DNA from 2 places in the Streptomyces sp. cmx-4-9 genome. Region 2 is predicted to be linked to the other one. Evidence: riboswitches for the same ligand, from Rfam matches in the RefSeq annotation. Region 2 holds a riboswitch; the other holds the start of a gene.
What was found. A riboswitch is a leader RNA that binds a small molecule or an ion and turns the genes downstream of it on or off. The one in region 2 is predicted to bind cobalamin.
Positions count from the first base shown of each region.

Region 1: it holds a riboswitch for cobalamin, as region 2 does, so the genes downstream of both, ACLJTM_RS03280 (energy-coupling factor ABC transporter permease) here and ACLJTM_RS04290 (ribonucleoside-diphosphate reductase subunit alpha) in region 2, are expected to answer to the same signal.

Region 1 covers NZ_JAEBEE010000001.1:684,491-694,529, forward strand. Annotated here, with positions in the region: gene ACLJTM_RS03265 (L-serine ammonia-lyase) at 1-1,137, shown strand, start outside; gene ACLJTM_RS03270 (hypothetical protein) at 1,213-1,830, opposite strand; gene ACLJTM_RS03275 (hypothetical protein) at 2,002-2,535, shown strand; cobalamin riboswitch at 2,729-2,925, shown strand; gene ACLJTM_RS03280 (energy-coupling factor ABC transporter permease) at 2,954-3,673, shown strand; gene ACLJTM_RS03285 (energy-coupling factor ABC transporter substrate-binding protein) at 3,670-3,993, shown strand; gene cbiQ (cobalt ECF transporter T component CbiQ) at 3,997-4,746, shown strand; gene ACLJTM_RS03295 (energy-coupling factor ABC transporter ATP-binding protein) at 4,743-5,600, shown strand; gene ACLJTM_RS03300 (PadR family transcriptional regulator) at 5,610-6,170, shown strand; gene ACLJTM_RS03305 (EF-hand domain-containing protein) at 6,224-6,436, opposite strand; gene ACLJTM_RS03310 (tRNA-dependent cyclodipeptide synthase) at 6,691-7,494, shown strand; gene ACLJTM_RS03315 (cytochrome P450) at 7,475-8,713, shown strand; gene ACLJTM_RS03320 (YncE family protein) at 8,818-10,002, opposite strand; gene ACLJTM_RS03325 (polysaccharide deacetylase family protein) at 9,999-10,039, opposite strand, start outside.
Region 2 covers NZ_JAEBEE010000001.1:912,708-922,746, forward strand. Annotated here, with positions in the region: gene ACLJTM_RS04265 (extracellular solute-binding protein) at 1-299, opposite strand, end outside; gene ACLJTM_RS04270 (GntR family transcriptional regulator) at 590-1,354, shown strand; gene ACLJTM_RS04275 (carbon starvation CstA family protein) at 1,456-3,678, shown strand; gene ACLJTM_RS04280 (CstA-like transporter-associated (seleno)protein) at 3,675-3,872, shown strand; gene ACLJTM_RS04285 (GNAT family N-acetyltransferase) at 3,972-4,466, shown strand; cobalamin riboswitch at 4,484-4,642, shown strand; gene ACLJTM_RS04290 (ribonucleoside-diphosphate reductase subunit alpha) at 4,779-7,181, shown strand; gene ACLJTM_RS04295 (ribonucleotide-diphosphate reductase subunit beta) at 7,181-8,197, shown strand; gene ACLJTM_RS04300 (hypothetical protein) at 8,194-8,421, opposite strand; gene ACLJTM_RS04305 (helix-turn-helix domain-containing protein) at 8,503-9,474, shown strand; gene def (peptide deformylase) at 9,805-10,039, opposite strand, start outside.

The DNA of each region.
Region 1 (10,039 bases), 230 kb from region 2:
GGCGCCGACGACGAGGTCGAGCGGATTCGCACGAGCGGCCGGCTGCGCCTGCTGGGCACGGAGATAGGCGATGGCCACGAGATCGCCTTCGACGAACCGAACCAGCTGATCCTGCACCGCCGGCGGTCGCTGCCCTACCACGCGAACGGCATGACCCTCTTCGCCTACGACGCCGCCGGCGCCCCGCTGCTGGAGAAGACCTACTACTCGGTCGGCGGCGGTTTCGTCGTCGACGAGGACGCGGTCGGCGAAGACCGGATCAAGCTCGACGACACGGTGCTGAAGTACCCCTTCCGCAGCGGTGACGAGATGCTGCGCCTCGCGAAGGAGACCGGCCTGTCGATCTCCTCGCTGATGCTGGAGAACGAGAAGGCCTGGCGCACCGAGGACGAGATCCGCCAGGGCCTCCTGGAGATCTGGCGCGTGATGCAGGCCTGCGTCGCGCGCGGCATGTCCCGCGAGGGCATCCTCCCCGGCGGCCTGCGCGTACGCCGCCGGGCCGCGTCCACGGCGCGCCAGCTGCGCACCGAGGGCGATCCGATGATGCACCGCAGCGAGTGGACGACCATCTACGCGATGGCGGTCAACGAGGAGAACGCGGCGGGCGGGCGCGTGGTGACCGCCCCGACGAACGGCGCGGCGGGCGTCCTGCCGGCGGTCCTGCACTACTACACGAACTTCGTGCCGGGTGCGGACGAGGACGGCGTGGTGCGCTTCCTCCTCGCGGCCGGGGCGATCGGCATGCTCTTCAAGGAGAACGCCTCCATCTCCGGCGCCGAGGTCGGCTGCCAGGGCGAGGTGGGCTCGGCCTGCTCCATGGCGGCGGGCGCCCTCGCCGAGGTCCTCGGCGGCACCCCCGAGCAGGTGGAGAACGCGGCCGAGATCGGCATGGAGCACAACCTGGGCCTCACCTGCGACCCGGTCGGCGGCCTGGTGCAGATCCCGTGCATCGAGCGCAACGGCATGGCGGCGGTCAAGGCCGTCACCGCGGCGAAGATGGCGATGCGCGGCGACGGCACCCACAAGGTCTCCCTGGACAAGGTCATCAAGACCATGAAGGAGACCGGCGCGGACATGAAGGTGAAGTACAAGGAGACGGCCCGCGGCGGCCTCGCGGTCAACGTCATCGAGTGCTGACCCGCACCCCGTGAGGAAGGGGCCCGGCGCATCCGCGCCGGGCCCCGCCGCTTCCCCGGGGCCGGCCGCGCGCGGCTACCTGCGCAGGGCCTTCAGGACCCCGCGGGCGAAGTCGTCCACCGAGGTGTCGAGGGCCGCCAGGCTCTCGGGGGTCGGGGTCGTGCGGGCCTCGGCCGTCACGGTGATGCCGAGCATCAGGTTGCTGTCCCGCACGTGCAGGTCCCGGACCTGGCGCCGTTCGGTCGGGCCGTTGTAGAGGACCCGGTAGGCCTCCTTGCCGACGCCCTCCACCTCGGTGAAGCCCCCGTCCGGCCGGTCGCTGCCGGGCTTGTCGCGCGCCGTGGCGAAGACCTCGGCGGCGAAGTCCACGCTCTCCGCGTAGGCGAGGTCCAGCTCGACCTTCACGTTCCCGTACGCCGCCGGGCCGGATTCCACGAGGGGCTGGACGCACCCGACGCCCGGCGCTCCCCCGCCCGACCTCTTGGTCCGGTCCGCGGCCTCCTCCCGGGCCCCCAGCGGGTCGGCGAGCTCCCCGTACGGCAGGGCGTTGCAGATCTCGTCGGTGGCCTTCCAGGCGTAGCCGCCCTTGCCCTCCTGCGAGACCTCGCCGCCGCCGTCGCCTCCGCAGGCGGTGGCCGCCAGGACGAGGGCTGCGGCGACCAGTGCACGGCAGGGGAATCGGTGTGATCGCATCCGGTTCTCTCCAGTCCCACGGGGCCGTTGTCGGGCATCGGGCAACCAGCCTGCCAGGAACGCCGGTTGCGCACCCGGCGGTTCGCCGGTTCCGCCGTGCAACCAACGGCGGCCGTCCGGTGTCTTCCACAGGGACAGCACCGCCCCGTCTCTGGAGAATCGGGGGACGCCATGAACCGCCTGCGTTCTCGTCTGCACCGTCGACAGCTCACGGCACTGGCCGCGGGCACCCTGCTCACCGCCGGGGTCGCGTTCGCGGCCCCGGCCTCGGCCGCCGCCGCGACGGCCACCGCCACCCGGGCCACCCAGACCCCGCTCGTCGTGAACGCCCGCTGGGGCGGGCACTGCACGTACGACCGGCTCGTCATCGACCTGCAGGGGTACGTCCCCCAGGTCACCGTCACGCCCGTTTCCCAGCTGGTCTACGACGGGTCCGGCAAACCCGTCCCGCTCGCCGGGAAGTTCTTCCTGGAGGTGGGCCTCAGCCCCGCCGCCGGACACGACGACGCGGGACGGAACGTCTACCAGGGCCCGCGCCTGCAGAAGATCTACCTGAGCAAGCTCAAGGGCATCGCCCTGACCGGCGACTACGAGGGGCACGTGACCTTCGGCGCCGCCTTCGACACCCCGCCCGTCCACTCCACCACCGTCCTGCACGCGCCCGAGCGCCTGGTGCTGGACATCGCGCACCCCAACGTGTGCTGAGGCGGGTGCCCGGGGCGGTCTCCGCCCCGGGCGCCCCCGCCCGTCCGTGCCGCGGGAGAGCCGTCGGCGGCGCTCGGGGCAGGGGCGCCGACGCTGCGCGTTCCGCGGGAAAGGAGCCGGCGCAGAGCCGCTCGGCGAGCACGGCACGGGGGGTCCGGTACGGGGCGGGGTTGGTGCGGGTCGGGATGGCCGACTAAGGTCAGCGGGCCTTGGTGTTCGGGAAACCGGTGGAAAACCGGTGCGGCCCTCGCCACTGTGATCGGGAAGTCCGGCTCCACTCCTACGGGAAGCCACTGGGCCCGTGCGGGAGACCGCCCGGCCCCGGGAAGGCGGAGACCCGGGCATCAGCACCCGTGAGCCAGGAGACCGGCCGGGGCGCGTTGTCCATCCACGAGGTGCTGGAGAGGTCTCCCCACTCATGCATATAGCCGAGGGGTTTTTGCCCCCGTTGCACGCGGTCGCCTGGGGCGCCGCGTCCGCTCCCTTCGTCGCGCACGGTGTGCGCGCCCTCACCCGCGAGGTGAAGGCCAACCCGGAGAGCACCCTGCTCCTGGGTGCGGCCGGAGCATTCACCTTCGTCCTGTCCGCCCTGAAGATCCCCTCCGTCACGGGCAGTTGTTCGCACCCCACCGGCACCGGGCTCGGGGCCATCCTGTTCCGGCCGCCGATCATGGCGGTGCTCGGCACGATCACCCTGCTGTTCCAGGCGCTGCTGCTGGCGCACGGCGGCCTCACCACCCTCGGGGCCAACGTCTTCTCGATGGCGGTCGCCGGTCCCTGGGCGGGGTACGGCGTCTACCGGCTGATGCGGAGGTTGGGCCTGCCGCTGATGGCGAGCGTCTTCCTCGGCGCCTTCTTCGCCGACCTGGTCACCTACTGCGTGACCTCCGTCCAGCTGGCGCTGGCCTTCCCGGACGCGGGCAGCGGCTTCATCGGCTCGCTGGAGAAGTTCGCCGGCATCTTCGCGGTGACGCAGATCCCGCTCGCGGTCAGCGAGGGCCTGCTGACGGTCCTCGTGATGCGGCTGCTGATGCAGTCCAGCAAGTCGGACCTGGTGCGGCTCGGCGTCGCGAAGCTCACCGGACCGAAGGCCTCCGGCGACCCGAAGGACGCGCAGCAGGAGGCGGTGGCCCGATGACCAGGAACGCGAAGATCAACACCCTGCTGCTGCTCCTGGTGGCGGCGCTGGCCGTCCTGCCCCTCGCGCTGGGACTCGGCGAGGGCAAGGAGGAGCCGTTCACGGGCGCCGACGCGCAGGCGGAGGCAGCCATCACCGAACTGCGGCCGGACTACGAGCCGTGGTTCTCCCCGCTGTACGAACCCCCGTCCGGCGAGGTCGAGTCGGCGCTGTTCGCCCTCCAGGCGGCGCTCGGCGCGGGCGTGCTCGCGTACTACTTCGGCGTCCGCAGGGGGCGCCGCCAGGGAGCGGCCGCCGCGTCCGCCACCGCGGAGTCGTAGGCGGTGCTGCCGATCGACGTGGCGGCGCACAGCAGCCGCTGGCGGTACCGCCACCCCTTGGAGAAGGCCCTGCTGGGAGTGGGGCTGACGGTCACGGCGGTGGGACTGCCGCCGTGGCCGGGCGGGCCGCTGGTCGCCGCCGCGACCCTGGCGGTCCTGCTCGGACCCGCGGGGGTGTCGCGGCGGCAGCTGTGGCGGGCCTTCCGGGTCCCGCTGGGCTTCTGCGTCACCGGGGCGCTGCCGCTGCTGGTCTCGGTGGGGGGGCCGGACGGGTTCCTGGCGCCGGCCCCCGACGGCCCCCGGCACGCCGGGGAACTGCTGCTGCGCACCTCGGCGGCCTCCCTCGGGGTGCTGCTGTTCGCCTTCACCACCCCGGTCTCGGACGTGCTCCCGCGGCTGGTGCGCGCCGGGGTGCCGGCTCCCGTGGTGGACGTGGCCCTGGTGATGTACCGGATCGGCTTCCTGCTGCTGGACTCGATGGCGCAGGTCCGCCGTGCGCAGGCGGCCCGCCTCGGGCAGCGGAGCCGCGCGGCGGTGTGGCGCTCCCTGGCGGGGCTGGCCGCGACCTCCTTCGTGCGGGCATTCGACCGTGCGGGGCGGCTCCAGGAGGGGCTCGCGGGGCGCGGCTACGACGGCGCCCTGCGGGTCCTGGTCCCGGAGGCCACCGTGTCCTGGCGGTTCCTGACGGCCACCGCCGCCCTGCTGACCGTCCTGGTCGGCACGACCCTCGCCGTGAAGGAGCTGTATCTGTGACCCGCCTGGTGGAACTCGTCGGGGCGGGCTACGCCTACGAGGACGGGCCGGCCGTGCTGACCGGTGTGGACTTCGCCGTCACACAGGGCCGCGCGCTGGTCCTGCTGGGCCGCAACGGCAGCGGCAAGACCACCCTGATGCGGCTGCTCAGCGGGGGCCTGCGGCCGGGCCGGGGCGAGCTGCGGCTCGACGGCGCGGCCGTCACCCACGACCGCGCGGGGCTGACCCGGCTGCGGACCGGGGTGCAGCTGGTGGTGCAGGACCCGGACGACCAGCTGTTCGCGGCCTCGGTCGAGCAGGACGTGTCCTTCGGCCCGATGAATCTGGGGCTGCCCGCCGCGGAGGTCCGCGCGCGGGTCGACGCCGCGCTGGCCGCGCTGGACATCACCGCGCTGCGGGACCGCCCGACGCACCTGCTCTCGTACGGCCAGCGCAAGCGCGCGGCGATCGCGGGGGCCGTGGCGATGGCCCCGCGGGTGCTGATCCTGGACGAGCCGACGGCCGGGCTGGACCCGGACGGGCAGGAACGGCTGCTGGACGTCCTGGCGCGGCTGCGGGCCGAGGGCACCACGGTGGTGATGGCCACCCACGACGTGGACCTGGCGGTGCGCTGGGCCGACGACGCCGCCGTCCTGACCCCCTCGGGCATCCGCGTCGGGCCGGCCCTGGAGCTCCTGTCGGACCCGGAGCTGCTGCTCTCCGCGGGCCTGCGCCAGGCCTGGTCGCCGGCGGTCACCGCGCTGCTGCGCGCCCACGGCCTCCTCGGCCCGGACGCCCCCGGCCCGCGCGCCCCGGAGGCCCTGGCCGGCTGGGCGCGGGGACGGGACGGAAGGAGCCTGCCGGACACTCCCTAGGATGGCCGCATGTCGCTCCCGCACGCCATCCTCACCGCCCTCCTGGAGAAGCCCTCGTCGGGGCTGGAGCTGACCCGGCGGTTCGACAAGTCGATCGGGTACTTCTGGTCCTCCACGCACCAGCAGATCTACCGCGAGCTGGGGAGGCTGGAGGAGGCCGGGCTGATCCGGGCGCTGCCCAGCGAGGTGCCCGTACGGGGGCAGAAGAAGGAGTACGAGGTGCTGCCGGACGGCAGCGCGGAGCTGGCCCGGTGGGTCGATGAGAGCCAGGACCCCAAACCGCTGCGCGATGCGCTGCTGCTGCGGATCCGCGCGGCGGCGGTGGTCGGGCCGCAGCGGCTCGCTCCCGAGCTGCGGCGCCATCTGGGGCTGCACCGGGAGCAGCTGGCGAAGTACGAGGCCATCGAGGCCAAGGACTTCCCGCCGGAGCGCGACGCCGGGCAGGACCGGCTGCGCCGGCTCGTCCTGCACGGCGGGATCGCCCTGGAGACGTTCTGGCTGAGCTGGCTGGAGGAGGCCCTCGCGGAGGTCGAGGACCTGACGCCCCCGGACGGCCCCCGGGCAGCCTGACGCGCCCCCGCCCCGGGCAGGGGGACGGAGGCGCGTACGGGGCCGGAGCGGCCCTACTTGTTCAGGGAGGCCCAGAACTCGTCGAAGCTCAACAGGCCGTCGCTGTTCGTGTCCTTGGCGGCGACCACGGCGTCCGCGACCGAACCGGTGACGTACGCGTCGCCCATCGCCTTCATGGCCGCGCTGTACTCGTCGGCCGTGATGAAGCCGTCACCGTTCACGTCGAACTTGCTGAACGTCGCCCGCGCGCTCTCGATGTCCGCCACTGGGTCCACCCCTTCTTGGTGCTTGTTGACCGGCTCAGGGTAGCGGCCCGCGCGGGGCACCCCCTGCGCGGGTCCCGTTCGAGCGGCAGATAGAAATTCACTTACCCTTCCGTAACGCGGAAGCGATAATTCCAGCCAACAAATCCGGCCCGGACTTGTCACGCTCCGGGATCACGGCATAACGTAACGGCATTGCCGCCACACCAGGAGCGCAGGGCTCCCAGGGACAAGCGGCAATGAGGGCGATCACACAGGTGACGATCACAGCCGACGCATCATTCGAAGTTCTGCCCTTCACCCGCACCTGCCGCCATATCTGGGAAGACGGCGACCATGTGCTCATCGGAGTGAGTCCCGGGAACAGCTACTTCAGCTCCGAGCGCATCACCGGTCTCGCCCGGTGGGCCACGACCCGCTTCGCGCAGGTCGACTTCGTGTACGCAGACCTCCACGTGGACCGGATGTTCGCCGCCTTCGGCTACACCCGGGAGCACGCGGAGAAGCGTGCCGCGAAAGAGATCAAGGCGGTCCGGCGAAGGATTCTCAAGGGTGTGGAGGAATCAGGGGCCCCACACGCCGAGATTCGCGTCAGGGCACTGTCCGAATTCCAGGGCAATCCCGTGTACCAACTGCTGCACCGGCGGGTGCTGCATTTCCTGGAGACCGACGCGGAATTCCGTAAGGGCTGCGAGAAAATGGCCCTCCACTTTGTCGGGTCGAAGTTGCCGGAAGGTGAATCGATCACGGCTGCGCAGTTGCAGGTGTGTTTCGACTACATGGCAGCCGAGCTCCCGTTCTTCGTCGATACCCCGAGCATTCTCGACGTGCCGTCCTCGGTGGCGGCCTACCACGTCAGGATGCCGCTGACCGACGTCCTCTTCGCCCGCGGCGGAGGCCTGCGCGCGACCAGGAACCAGGCGTACGCCGTCGTACGCCCCGAGGCCGCCGCCCCCGTGCGCGAGATGCCCGACCATGCGGCGCCCGAGGGGCCGAGCCGCCCCGGCGACGTGGACCACGTACCGACCGAAAGGATCACCGATGAGCGTCGAGCAGCTTGAGGGCCGGGAGACCGCGGAGCAGCCGCTCCTCGACTTCCCGCTCTCGCGGCGCGGTGACGTGCTCCCGCAGGAGTGCACCCGGCTGCGCGAACAGGCCCCGGTCGCCAGGGTCCGCACCCTCACCGGGGACCCGGCCTGGCTGGTGAGCAGCTACGCGCTGGCCCGACAGGTGCTGGAGGACGACCGGTTCAGCCTCAAGGACACGGCGAACGCCGGGGTCCCCCGGCAGTACGCGCTGACGATCCCGCCCGAGGTCGTCAACAACATGGGCAACATCAACAGCGCCGGCCTGCGCACCGCGGTGATGAAGGCCCTCAACCCGCGCCAGAAGGGGCTGCAGGACTGGTTGCGCGCCACGGCCGGCGAGCTCGTCGACCAGATCCTCGCCGAGGGCGCTCCGGCGGACCTGCGGGCGGGGTTCGCCGACCCGTTCTCGGCGGCGCTGCACTGCCGGATCCTCGGGGTCCCCTACGAGGACCGGCGCCGGCTGATGTCGGGGCTGGACGTGGCCTTCATGACGGCGCGCGAGCCGTTCGCCGACTCGGCGCTCAACTGGTACAAGGACGTCGGCTACTTCGCCGACCGGCTGCGCGACCAGCTCGCGCTGCCCGCCGAGGAGCGTACGGGGCTCCTCGGCAGATTCGCCGACCTCAAGGAGGCGGACCCGGAGTCGGCGCACCTGACCGACGAGATGTTCGCGACCGTGGCCGTCTCCCTCTTCGGGGCGGGTGCGGTCTCCACCTCCGCCTTCCTCGTCCTCGCGGTCCTCGCGCTGCTCCAGCGGCCGGAGCTGGTCGGGTACCTGCGCAGGCACCCGGAGCGCACGGGCCGGGCGGTGGAGGAGCTGCTGCGCTGGAACCTGTCCGTCGGCGACGGCCTGCCGCGCATCGCCCTGGCGGACGTCCGGGTCGGTGACGTCCTGGTGAAGGAGGGCGAGCTGGTCCTGGTCCTGCTGGAGGGGGCCAACTTCGACCCGGCGGCCTTCGCGGACCCCGACGTACTGGACCTGGAGCGCGACAGCCCCAACGCGCATCTGGCCTTCGGCGCCGGCCGGCACTTCTGCCCGGCCTCCGCGCTGGGCCGCACCCACGCCGAGATCGCGCTGGAGGTGCTGGTCGATCGGCTGCCCGGACTGCGTCTCGCGGTGCCCGCGGAGAACCTGGTCTGGCGCACGGGCTTCATCAAGCGGCTTCCGGAGCGGCTCCCCGTCGCCTGGTAGCGCGGCGCCGCGGGAGCGCGGAGCGGTGTCCCGGGAGCTGTGCGAGCTCCCGGGGCACCGCCGGTTCCGCGCGGACCGGCCGGCCCCGGCGGACGGTCACCGCACTAGCGGAAGATGCCGGTGTGGCCCAGGGAGTAGCGGCCGGGCTGCGGATAGACGGCGAGGCCGTGCGGGCCGCCGCCGACCGGGACCCGGGCGAGCTGCTTGCCCGTCACCGTGTCGATCGCGTACACCTCGTCGTTGTAGCGGCCCGACAGCCACAGCACCTTGCCGTCGGCGGAGACGCCGCCCATGTCGGGGCTGCCGCCGTCCGGCAGTTCCCACTTCTTGGTCAGCTTGTTCTGCGGGAAGTTGAAGACGGAGACCGTGCCCTCGCCGCGGTTGGAGACGTACATCTCCTTGGAGTCCCGGCTCACGTACAGGCCGTGGCAGCCCTTCCCGGTGGGCAGCAGCTTGGGCGTCTCGAAGGTGTCCCCGCTGAGCACCCACATGCCGTGCGCCATCATGTCCGCGACGTAGAAGGTCTTCCCGTCGGGCGAGACCTTGACGTCCTGCGGCATCGCGCCCTCGAACGGCAGCTTCTGCTGTCCGACGACCTCCATCCGCTCGGTGTCGACCTTGAGCAGCTCGCCGGAGAACTCGCAGCTCACGATGAAGTACCGGCCGTCGGCGGAGAAGTCGGCGTGGTTGACGCCGAAGCAGCTCACCGGGACCGTCTTGACCCGGTCCATGGTGTGCGGGTCGCGGAAGACCAGCTCCTTGTCCAGCGAGGCCATGACGACGGCGTACTTGCCGTTCGGCGTGAAGTACAGGTTGTACGGGTCGTGCACCTCGACCGGCTGTCCGGCCTCGCCGGTGGCCGGGTTGATGGGGGTGAGCGTGTGGCCGCGGTTGTTGTTGACCCACAGGGTCTTCATGTCCCAGGACGGCACCACGTGCTGGGGCTGGACGCCGACCGGGATGGTGTCGATGACCTGGTACGTCGCCGGGTCGATGACGGACACCGTGTTGGAGTTGGTGTTCGGCACGTAGATCCGGGACGGGAAGTCCTTGACCACCGGGGAGAGCTTGTTCGGCCGGTCCGCCGCGTAGACGTCGTGGGGGTCGAGGAGCGGGGGCATGCCGGGCAGGCCCGGCGGGGCCGCCGGAACCTTGGCGGGCTGGGCCGCACCCTTGGTGCCGAGCGCCTCGGCGGGCCCTTTGTCGGCTGATCCGCAGCCGGCCAGGGCGGCGAGGACCAGACCGGCAAGCAGCACGGTGGCCTTCCGGGGAAGGCGGATGGTCGTCATGGGGTCAGCAGCTCCGTGGTGGTCACCGCGCGCAGTT
Region 2 (10,039 bases):
ATTTCGACAACGTCCGGGGCCTTGTCCGTGGCGAGCACGGCGTCCAGCTTGGCGTTCTTGTCCGGCCAGCCGTAGTACTCGTGCTTGATGGTGAGGCCCGGGTGCTTGGCGACAATCGCGTCGTCGGCCGCCTTCACCAGCTCCGGCCAGTTGTTCTGGGCGTCGACCGTCAGCCAGACGGTCAGCTCCTTGGCGCCGGAAGCCTTGTCGTCCCCGCCCTTGCTTCCGGAATCACCACATGCCGCGAGGCCGATAACCATGCCCGCGACTCCAACCGCCGCGATGAGCTTGCGCTTCACGCCACCCTCCTCAGGGATGCCTGCCTGCACTTCCCTTGGCCGCCGCGGTGACATACGCGAAGTACTGCACGTGGGGCCGGGATCTGATCCATATTGGTTTAGACCAGTAACCGGAGCTTGGCCTAGACCTTTAGGGGTGTCAAGGGTCTAATGATCGGGTGCTCGGTCCGTTATCGGACCGACACCTGGGGAGAGAGAAGGCCTGTCCCCCCGCACGTGTCACGATGTGACCGCACATATCGGAGGAGCCGGTGACGGCAGCGAAACTGGAGTCGGGAAGGCGGGCGGCGATGGCCACCGAAGGGGCGATCACGGAGCCGGAAAGCGGGGCAGCCACCCGCACGGCACGCGTACCCAAGTACTACCGGCTCAAGCGGCACTTGCTCGACATGACCGAGACCCTGCCCCCCGGCACGCCCGTGCCGCCGGAGCGCACGCTCGCGGCCGAATTCGACACTTCGCGGACCACCGTCCGCCAGGCGCTCCAGGAACTCGTCGTCGAAGGGCGGCTGGAACGGATCCAGGGCAAGGGCACCTTCGTCGCCAAGCCGAAGGTCTCCCAGCCCCTCCAACTCTCCTCCTACACCGAGGACATGAGGGCCCAGGGACTGGAACCCACCTCCCAGCTCCTGGACATCGGCTATGTGACGGCCGACGACACCCTGGCCGGTCTGCTCAAGATCGCCACCGGGGGCCGGGTGCTGCGCATCGAGCGGCTGCGGCTGGCCAGCGGCGAACCGATGGCCATCGAGACCACGCACCTGTCGGCCAAGCGCTTCCCCGCGCTGCGCCGTTCGCTCGTCAAGTACACCTCCCTCTACACCGCCCTGGCCGAGGTGTACGACGTGCGGCTCGCCGAGGCCGAGGAGACGATCGAGACCTCGCTGGCCACCCCGCGGGAGGCCGGGCTGCTCGGCACCGACGTGGGGCTGCCGATGCTGATGCTCTCCCGCCACTCGCTGGACGCCGACGGCGAACCGGTCGAATGGGTGCGTTCGGTATACCGCGGAGACCGCTACAAGTTCGTCGCCCGGCTCAAGCGCCCCGCCGTCTGACCCTGTCCGGATACCGGTATACGGACGGGGTCTTACGTTCAGCGGGCTACCCCCCGTAGATTCCTGCGCTCACGCAGATGATCGACGAGGGGACGAGGCTCATGCCGGAACCGGAAACAACGGGGACAGAACGGGACGTGGCGAGTCCGGGCACCACGCCGGGCTCGCCCTCTGCCAAGTCCATCGCCGCCTGGGTGCTCGTCGGGCTGATCGGCGCCATCGGCTGGGGCGTCCTCGCGCTCTCCCGGGGCGAGGAGATCTCGGCCGCCTGGCTGCTCGCCGCCGCGCTGGGCTCGTACGCCATCGGCTACCGCTTCTACGCCCGCTTCATCGCGCACCGCGTACTGAAGGTGGACAAGACGCGGGCCACCCCCGCCGAACGCCTTGACAACGGTGTCGACTTCCATCCGACCGACCGGCGGGTGCTCTTCGGCCACCACTTCGCCGCCGTCGCCGGCGCCGGCCCGCTGGTGGGGCCCGTGCTCGCCGCTCAGATGGGCTACCTGCCGGGGACCATCTGGATCGTCGCGGGCGTCATCTTCGCCGGCGCCGTCCAGGACATGGTCACGCTGTTCTTCTCCACCCGCCGCGACGGCCGCTCGCTCGGCCAGATGGCCCGGGACGAGATCGGCCCCGTCGGCGGAGCCGCCGCGCTGGTCGCCGTGTTCGCCATCATGATCATCCTGCTGGCGGTGCTGGCCCTGGTCATCGTCAACGCGCTGGCCCACTCTCCGTGGGGCGTCTTCTCCATCGGCATGACCATCCCGATCGCCCTCTTCATGGGCTTCTACCTCCGCGTCCTGCGGCCGGGCCGGGTCACCGAGGTCTCCGTCATCGGCGTCGCGCTGCTCCTGCTGGCGATCGTCGCAGGCGGCTGGGTCGCCGAGTCCTCGCTCGCCGACACCTTCACCCTGGAGAAGGAGACGCTGGTCGTCTGGATGGTCGGGTACGGCTTCATCGCCTCGGTCCTGCCGGTGTGGATGCTGCTCGCCCCGCGCGACTACCTCTCCACCTTCATGAAGGTCGGCACCATCGCCCTGCTCGCGGTGGGCGTGGTCATCGCGATGCCCACCCTGAAGATGCCCGCCGTCACCGAGTTCGCCTCCCGCGGCGACGGCCCGGTCTTCGCCGGATCGATGTTCCCCTTCGTGTTCATCACCATTGCCTGCGGAGCGCTGTCCGGCTTCCACGCCCTGGTCTCCTCGGGCACCACCCCGAAGATGATCCAGAAGGAGACCCAGGTACGGGTCATCGGCTACGGCGCCATGCTCACCGAGTCCTTCGTCGCCATCATGGCGATGATCGCGGCCTCCATCATCGACCCGGGCCTGTTCTTCGCCGTGAACTCCCCCGGCGGCGTCATCGGCACCACGGTCGAGACCGCCTCGGCCGCCGTGACCAACCTCGGGTTCGCCATCTCCCCGGACGCCCTCGCGCAGGCGGCGAAGGACGTCGAGGAGGCCAGCCTGCTCTCCCGTACCGGCGGCGCCCCCACCTTCGCCCTCGGGATGTCGGAGATCTTCTCGGCCGTCATCGGCGGCGCCGGGATGAAGGCCTTCTGGTACCACTTCGCCATCATGTTCGAGGCGTTGTTCATCCTGACCACGGTCGACGCCGGCACCCGCGTCGGACGCTTCATGCTCCAGGACACCCTCGGCAATGTGCACAAGTCCTTCCGGGACGTCAGCTGGAAGCCCGGCGTGTGGCTCGCGAGCGCGGTCGTCGTCGGCGGCTGGGGCTACTTCCTGTGGGTGGGCGTCAAGGACCCGCTGGGCGGCATCAACCAGCTCTTCCCGCTGTTCGGCATCGCGAACCAGCTGCTCGCCGCGGTCGCCCTGGCCGTCTGCACCACGCTGCTGGTCAAGTCCGGCCGGCTCAAGTGGGCCTGGGTGACGGCCGTCCCGCTGGCCTGGGACGTGGCGGTCACCCTGACCGCGAGCTACCAGAAGATCTTCTCCGCGGACGTGAAGGTCGGCTTCTTCGCCCAGCGCGACAAGTACCAGGCCGGGATCGACGCCGACAAGGTGCTGCCGCCCGCGAAGACCATGGGCGAGATGCACACCGTGGTCACCAACGCCACGGTCGACGGCGTGCTGTCGGTGCTCTTCGCCGTCCTGATCGTCATCGTGCTGCTGGACGCCGCCCGGACCTGCTACAAGGCCGCCGTCGACCCGGCGTCGGTGAAGCTGTCCGAGGTCCCGTGGACCGAGTCGAAGATCGTCGCCCCCGCCGGCCTGATCCCGACCGCCGAGGAGCGCGCGGAACTCGCCGCGGCCGGGCTGGACGCGGGCGGCGGCGCCGTCAAGGAGCCGGTGGCCTCGTGAACCGGCTGCGCGGGGCGCTCGCGAAGGCCTGGTCCCACCTGAAGGAGTTCACGGGTGAGGCGGCATACGACCGGTACGTCGCCCACGCCCGCTCCCACGACCCGGCCGCCCCGGTCCTGACCCGGCGCGCTTTCGAACGGGCCCGTACGGACTCCCGCGAGGCCGATCCCCGCGAGGGCTTCCGCTGCTGCTGAGCAGGGAGCGAAGGGCCCCGCCCGTCCGGCGGGGCCCTTCGCCGTGCCCGGCGCCCCCGCGCCCCGGCGGCCGCGGGGCCGTCCTGCACACTCGACGCCATGGACATCGTGATCAGGGCGGCGCTGCCCGCCGAGTACGGACCCTTGGGCGAGATCACCGCGCAGGCCTACCTGGGCGACGGACTGCTCGGCCCCGGCGAGGCCTTCTACGCGGAGGTGCTGCGCGACGTCGCGGCCCGGGCCGCCGACGGGGAGGTGCTCGTCGCGGTCGACGACGGCGTCCTGCTCGGCGGTGTGACCTTCGCCCCACCGGGCAGCCCGCTGTGCGACATCGCCGGACCCGGCGAGGCGGAGTTCCGGATGCTCGCGGTCTCCCGCGCCGCCCGCGGGCGCGGCGTGGGCGAGGCACTGGTCCGCGCCTGCACGGCCCGCGCCCGGGAGCTGGAGGGCGTCACGCGCCTGGTCCTGTCCACGCAGAGCGGCATGACGGGGGCCCGGCGGCTCTACGGACGACTGGGCTTCGTGCGGACTCCCGAGCGGGACTGGGCGCCCGTCCCGGGCCTGACCCTCCTCACGTACCTCCTCCAACTGTAGCCACGCCGACACAACATGTGGGGGTTACCGCAACCGGTCGCCCCCACATGTATGCTCATGCCTGCTGTCGCCGCAGGGGAATCCGGTGCGAATCCGGAACTGTCCCGCAACGGTATGACGTACACCCACGGGTGGACCCGCAAGTCCGAGGACCTGCCGACAGCGCACCCGGCTCGACCGAACCGGGTGCCGACACGTCCGGGCCTCGCGGTTGGGCCGGTGGACGCCATGCGGTGTACGCGTTCCTGCCACGCCCGCATGCGCCCCCTGCTGCCCCGCCGACGGCCGGCCGAGCGAGGGAGAGCTCCCGCCGTGACCATCGCGCCTTCCGCACCGCGCGCCGCGTCCATTTCCGGCGACACCACCGAGGGCCCGGGGGCCACGCTGCTGCGTACCCTCACCGCACTGACGGCCGACCTCCCGGACACCGACCCCGGACGGGTCGCCGCCGCCGCCCTGCGCGGCCGCAGCTCCGCCGCCGACGAGGCCGAACTGCGCGCCCTCGCCACCGAGGCCGCCGCCGGCCTCATCTCCGAGGACCCGGCCTACTCCCGGCTCGCCGCCCGGCTGCTGACGACGGCCGTCCGCGACGAGGCCGCGGGCCAGGGCTCGACCTCCTTCTCGGCCTCCGTCGCGGTCGGCCACCGCGAGGGGCTCATCGCCGACCGCACCGCCGAGTTCGTACGGACCCACGCGGCCCGGCTGGACGCGCTGGTCGAGCACACCCTCGCCGAGGGCGCCGACGACCGCTTCGGCTTCTTCGGCCTGCGCACCCTGCACAGCCGCTACCTGCTGCGCCACCCCCTGACCCGCCAGGTGATCGAGACCCCGCAGTTCTTCATGCTGCGGGTGGCCTGCGGCCTGGCCGAGGACCACAGCGTCCAGGCCGTCGAGGAAGTCGCCTCGCTGTACCGGCTGATGAGCCGCCTCGACTACCTGCCGTCCTCCCCCACCCTCTTCAACTCCGGCACCCGGCACCCGCAGATGTCCTCCTGCTACCTGCTGGACTCCCCGCTGGACGAGCTGGACTCGATCTACGACCGCTACCACCAGGTCGCCCGCCTGTCCAAGCACGCCGGCGGCATCGGCCTGTCGTACTCCCGCATCCGCGCCCGCGGTTCGCTGATCCGCGGCACCAACGGCCACTCCAACGGCATCGTGCCGTTCCTGAAGACCCTCGACGCCTCCGTCGCCGCCGTGAACCAGGGCGGCCGCCGCAAGGGCGCCGCCGCCGTCTACCTGGAGACCTGGCACGCGGACATCGAGGAGTTCCTGGAGCTGCGCGACAACACCGGTGAGGACCAGCGCCGCACGCACAACCTGAACCTGGCGCACTGGGTGCCGGACGAGTTCATGCGCCGCGTCAACGCCGACGCCGACTGGTCGCTGTTCTCCCCGGCCGATGTCCCCGAGCTGGTGGACCTGTGGGGCGACGAGTTCGACGCCGCGTACCGCAAGGCCGAGGCGGCCGGCCTGGCCCGCAAGACCATGCCCGCCCGCGACCTGTACGGCCGGATGATGCGCACCCTCGCGCAGACCGGCCAGGGCTGGATGACCTTCAAGGACGCCTCCAACCGCACGGCGAACCAGACCGCCGAGCCGGGCACCGTCGTGCACTCCTCGAACCTGTGCACCGAGATCATCGAGGTCACCAACGACGGCGAGACGGCCGTCTGCAACCTCGGCTCGGTCAACCTCGGCGCCTTCGTCCTGGCGGAGACCGGGGGGATCGACTGGGAGCGCCTGGACGAGACCGTCCGCACGGCCGTGACCTTCCTCGACCGCGTGGTGGACATCAACTTCTACCCGACCGAGCAGGCGGGCCGCTCCAACGCCCGCTGGCGTCCGGTGGGTCTGGGCGCCATGGGCCTCCAGGACGTCTTCTTCAAGCTGAAGCTGCCCTTCGACTCCCCCGAGGCGAAGGCCCTGTCCACGAAGCTCTCCGAGCGGATCATGCTCGCCGCCTACGAGGCCTCCTGCGACCTCGCCGAGCGCAGCGGCCCCCTGCCCGCCTGGGAGCAGACCCGTACCGCCCGCGGCGTCCTGCACCCGGACCACTACGACGTGGAGCTGAACTGGCCGGAGCGCTGGGAGGCGCTGCGTGCCCGCGTCGCGGAGACCGGCATGCGCAACTCGCTGCTGCTGGCCATCGCCCCGACGGCGACGATCGCCTCGATCGCGGGCGTGTACGAGTGCATCGAGCCGCAGGTCTCCAACCTCTTCAAGCGCGAGACGCTCAGCGGTGAGTTCCTCCAGGTGAACGGCTACCTGGTGGAGGAGCTGAAGAAGCTCGGCGTGTGGGACGCGCAGACCCGCGAGGCGCTGCGCGAGTCCAGCGGCTCGGTGCAGGGCTTCGGCTGGATCCCGGCCGAGGTGCGCGAGCTGTACCGCACGGCGTGGGAGATCCCGCAGCGCGGCCTGATCGACATGGCGGCGGCCCGCACCCCGTTCCTCGACCAGTCGCAGTCGCTGAACCTGTTCCTGGAGACGCCCACCATCGGCAAGCTCAGCTCGATGTACGCGTACGCCTGGAAGCAGGGCCTGAAGACCACCTACTACCTGCGTTCGCGCCCGGCGACGAGGATCGCCCGCGCCGCGTCCGGCGCCGCCGCCGCTCCCGCGGCCGCTCCCGCCGCCCCCCTCCCGCAGGCCGTCGACGCCGATGCGCTGGCCTGCTCCCTGGAAAACCCCGAGTCCTGCGAGGCCTGCCAGTGATGACGTCCCCCGACACCAAGAACCTGCTCGACCCGGGCTTCGAACTGACCCTGCGCCCCATGCGCTACCCGGACTTCTACGAGCGCTACCGCGACGCGATCAAGAACACCTGGACCGTCGAGGAGGTCGACCTCCACTCGGACGTCGCGGACCTCGCGAAGCTGACGCCCGGCGAGCAGCACATGATCGGCCGGTTGGTCGCGTTCTTCGCGACGGGCGACTCGATCGTCTCCAACAACCTGGTGCTGACGCTGTACAAGCACATCAACTCCCCGGAGGCGCGGCTGTACCTGTCGCGCCAGCTGTTCGAGGAGGCCGTGCACGTCCAGTTCTACCTGACGCTGCTCGACACCTACCTGCCCGACCCGGACGACCGCGCCGCCGCGTTCGACGCGGTCGAGGAGATTCCCTCGATCCGCGAGAAGGCGCAGTTCTGCTTCCGGTGGATGGACTCGGTCGAGAAGATCGACCGGCTGGAGACGCAGGCCGACCGCCGCCGCTTCCTGCTGAACCTGATCTGCTTCGCGGCGTGCATCGAGGGACTGTTCTTCTACGGCGCCTTCGCCTACGTGTACTGGTTCCGCTCGCGCGGCCTGCTGCACGGCCTGGCGACGGGCACCAACTGGGTGTTCCGCGACGAGACCATGCACATGAACTTCGCCTTCGAGGTCGTGGACACGGTCCGCAAGGAGGAGCCGGAGCTCTTCGACGACGCCCTGCGCCAGCAGGTCACCGACATGCTCCAGGAGGCCGTCGAGGCGGAGCTGCAGTTCGGCCGCGACCTGTGCGGCGACGGCCTGCCGGGCATGAACACCGACTCGATGCGCGAGTACCTGGAGTGCGTCGCCGACCAGCGCCTGGTCCGGCTGGGCTTCCCGGCGGTGTACGGCTCGCAGAACCCGTTCTCGTTCATGGAGCTCCAGGGCGTCCAGGAGCTGACGAACTTCTTCGAGCGCCGCCCGTCGGCCTACCAGGTCGCGGTCGAGGGCACGGTCGACCTGGACGAGGACTTCTAGGTCCGTTCCGTACGGCGCGGTGCGAGCGCCCCCGCCCACGGGGAACGGGATCCGGGTGACCGGATCCCGGGGCGGGGGCGCTCCTGTGCGGGGCGGCGGGACTGCTGCCGGGCGGCGCGCAGTTGCCGGTCGGTGCGGTGCTCGGCCAGCAGGCCGTGCAGGGCGGGGCCGGCGAGCAGGGCGGCGACGGCGAGGACCGTGAGGGCGTTCCAGAGCGTGTTCATGCCTCCACTCTCGCCGGGCCGGCCCTGAGCGGACAGTGGCAGGACTGTCATGAACGAGCGAATTACTGCCACACTGTGGCCATGCTGACGAATGTGGCCGTGGCCGTGGTCAACGGGGTCGCCCCCTTCGAACTGGGGATCTTCTGCGAGGTGTTCGGGACCGACCGGTCCGCAGCGGGCCTGCCGCGCTACGAGTTCGCCGTGTGCGCGGTGGAGGACAACCCGCTGCCCACCGGGGACGGCCACTTCGGCCTCACGCTCCCGTACGGCCCGGAGCGGCTGGAGGAGGCCGATCTGATCTGCCTCCCCGCCGACCGCCAGGCCCCCGTCCGCACGTACCCCGAACCCCTCCTGGCGGCCCTGAACCGGGCCGTGGACCGGGGGGCGCGGGTGCTGAGCGTGTGCAGCGGGGCCTTCATGCTGGGCGCGGCGGGGCTGCTCGACGGCCGCCGCTGCACCACGCACTGGATGCACGCCCCCGCCCTGCGCTCCCGCTTCCCGCGCGCCCTGGTCGACCCCGACGTGCTGTACGTGGACGAGGGCCCGGTGATCACCTCGGCCGGCACCGCCTCGGGGATCGACGCCTGCCTGCACCTGGTCCGCCAGGAGCAGGGCGCCGAGGTGGCCAACACCATCGCCCGCCGGATGGTCGTGCCGCCGCACCGCGACGGCGGGCAGGCGCAGTACGTCCGGCGCCCGCTGCCCCGCACGTCCTGCGACACGGTCGGCGGGGTGCTCGGGTGGATGGCCCGGCACCTGGACGAGGAGATCACCGTCGAACAGCTCGCGGAGCGGGCGCACATGTCCCCGCGGACCTTCGCCCGCCGCTTCCTCCAGGAGACCGGCACGACCCCCTACCAGTGGGTGCTGCGGCAGCGGGTGCTGTTGGCGCAGGAGCTGCTGGAGACCACGGACGAGACGGTCGACGCCGTCGCGGGCCGCTGCGGGTTCGGGAACGCGGCAGCCCTGCGCCACCACTTCCTGCGGACCCTCGGCACGACGCCGAACGCGTTCCGGCGCACGTTCCGCGGGCCCGGCGCCGCCGTGGCATGAAGGCACGCCCTCATTGGCCGAGAACCACAGGTCACTTGACCCAAACCCGCCCCATCCGTAGCCGGACGCTGACGTACCGTGAACACGGATGTCCGGACCACGCCCGCACCGCGTTCCGGTTCCGAACCGATCTCGCACACTGCTTGGGGGCCTTCATGTCTCGCACCGTCCGCACCGTCGCCGACTCCGGGGACAGCGGCTGGACCTGCGTCCCGCGCTGAGTCCCGTCGCGCGCCGCGGCCCCGTCCGGCCCGGCTCGAACCGTGCGAAGGCCCCCTTCCGGTCGCCCGGGAGGGGGCCTTCGCACGTGGCGGGGTCGGCCGGTGGCCGTCAGTTGTTGGGGACGGTCTCGTAGCGCGCGGTGCCCTCGGCCATCTGCCGCAGGGCGTCCTTGCGGTCCCGCTTGGACAGCCGGTCGATGTACAGGTACCCGTACAGGTGGTCCGTCTCGTGCTGGAGGCAGCGCGCGAAGTAGCCGGTGCCCCGCACCTTGATCGGGTTGCCCTGGGCGTCCTGGCCCTCGACCTCGGCGTAGTCCGGGCGGGCCAGCGAGGCGTACGCCGTC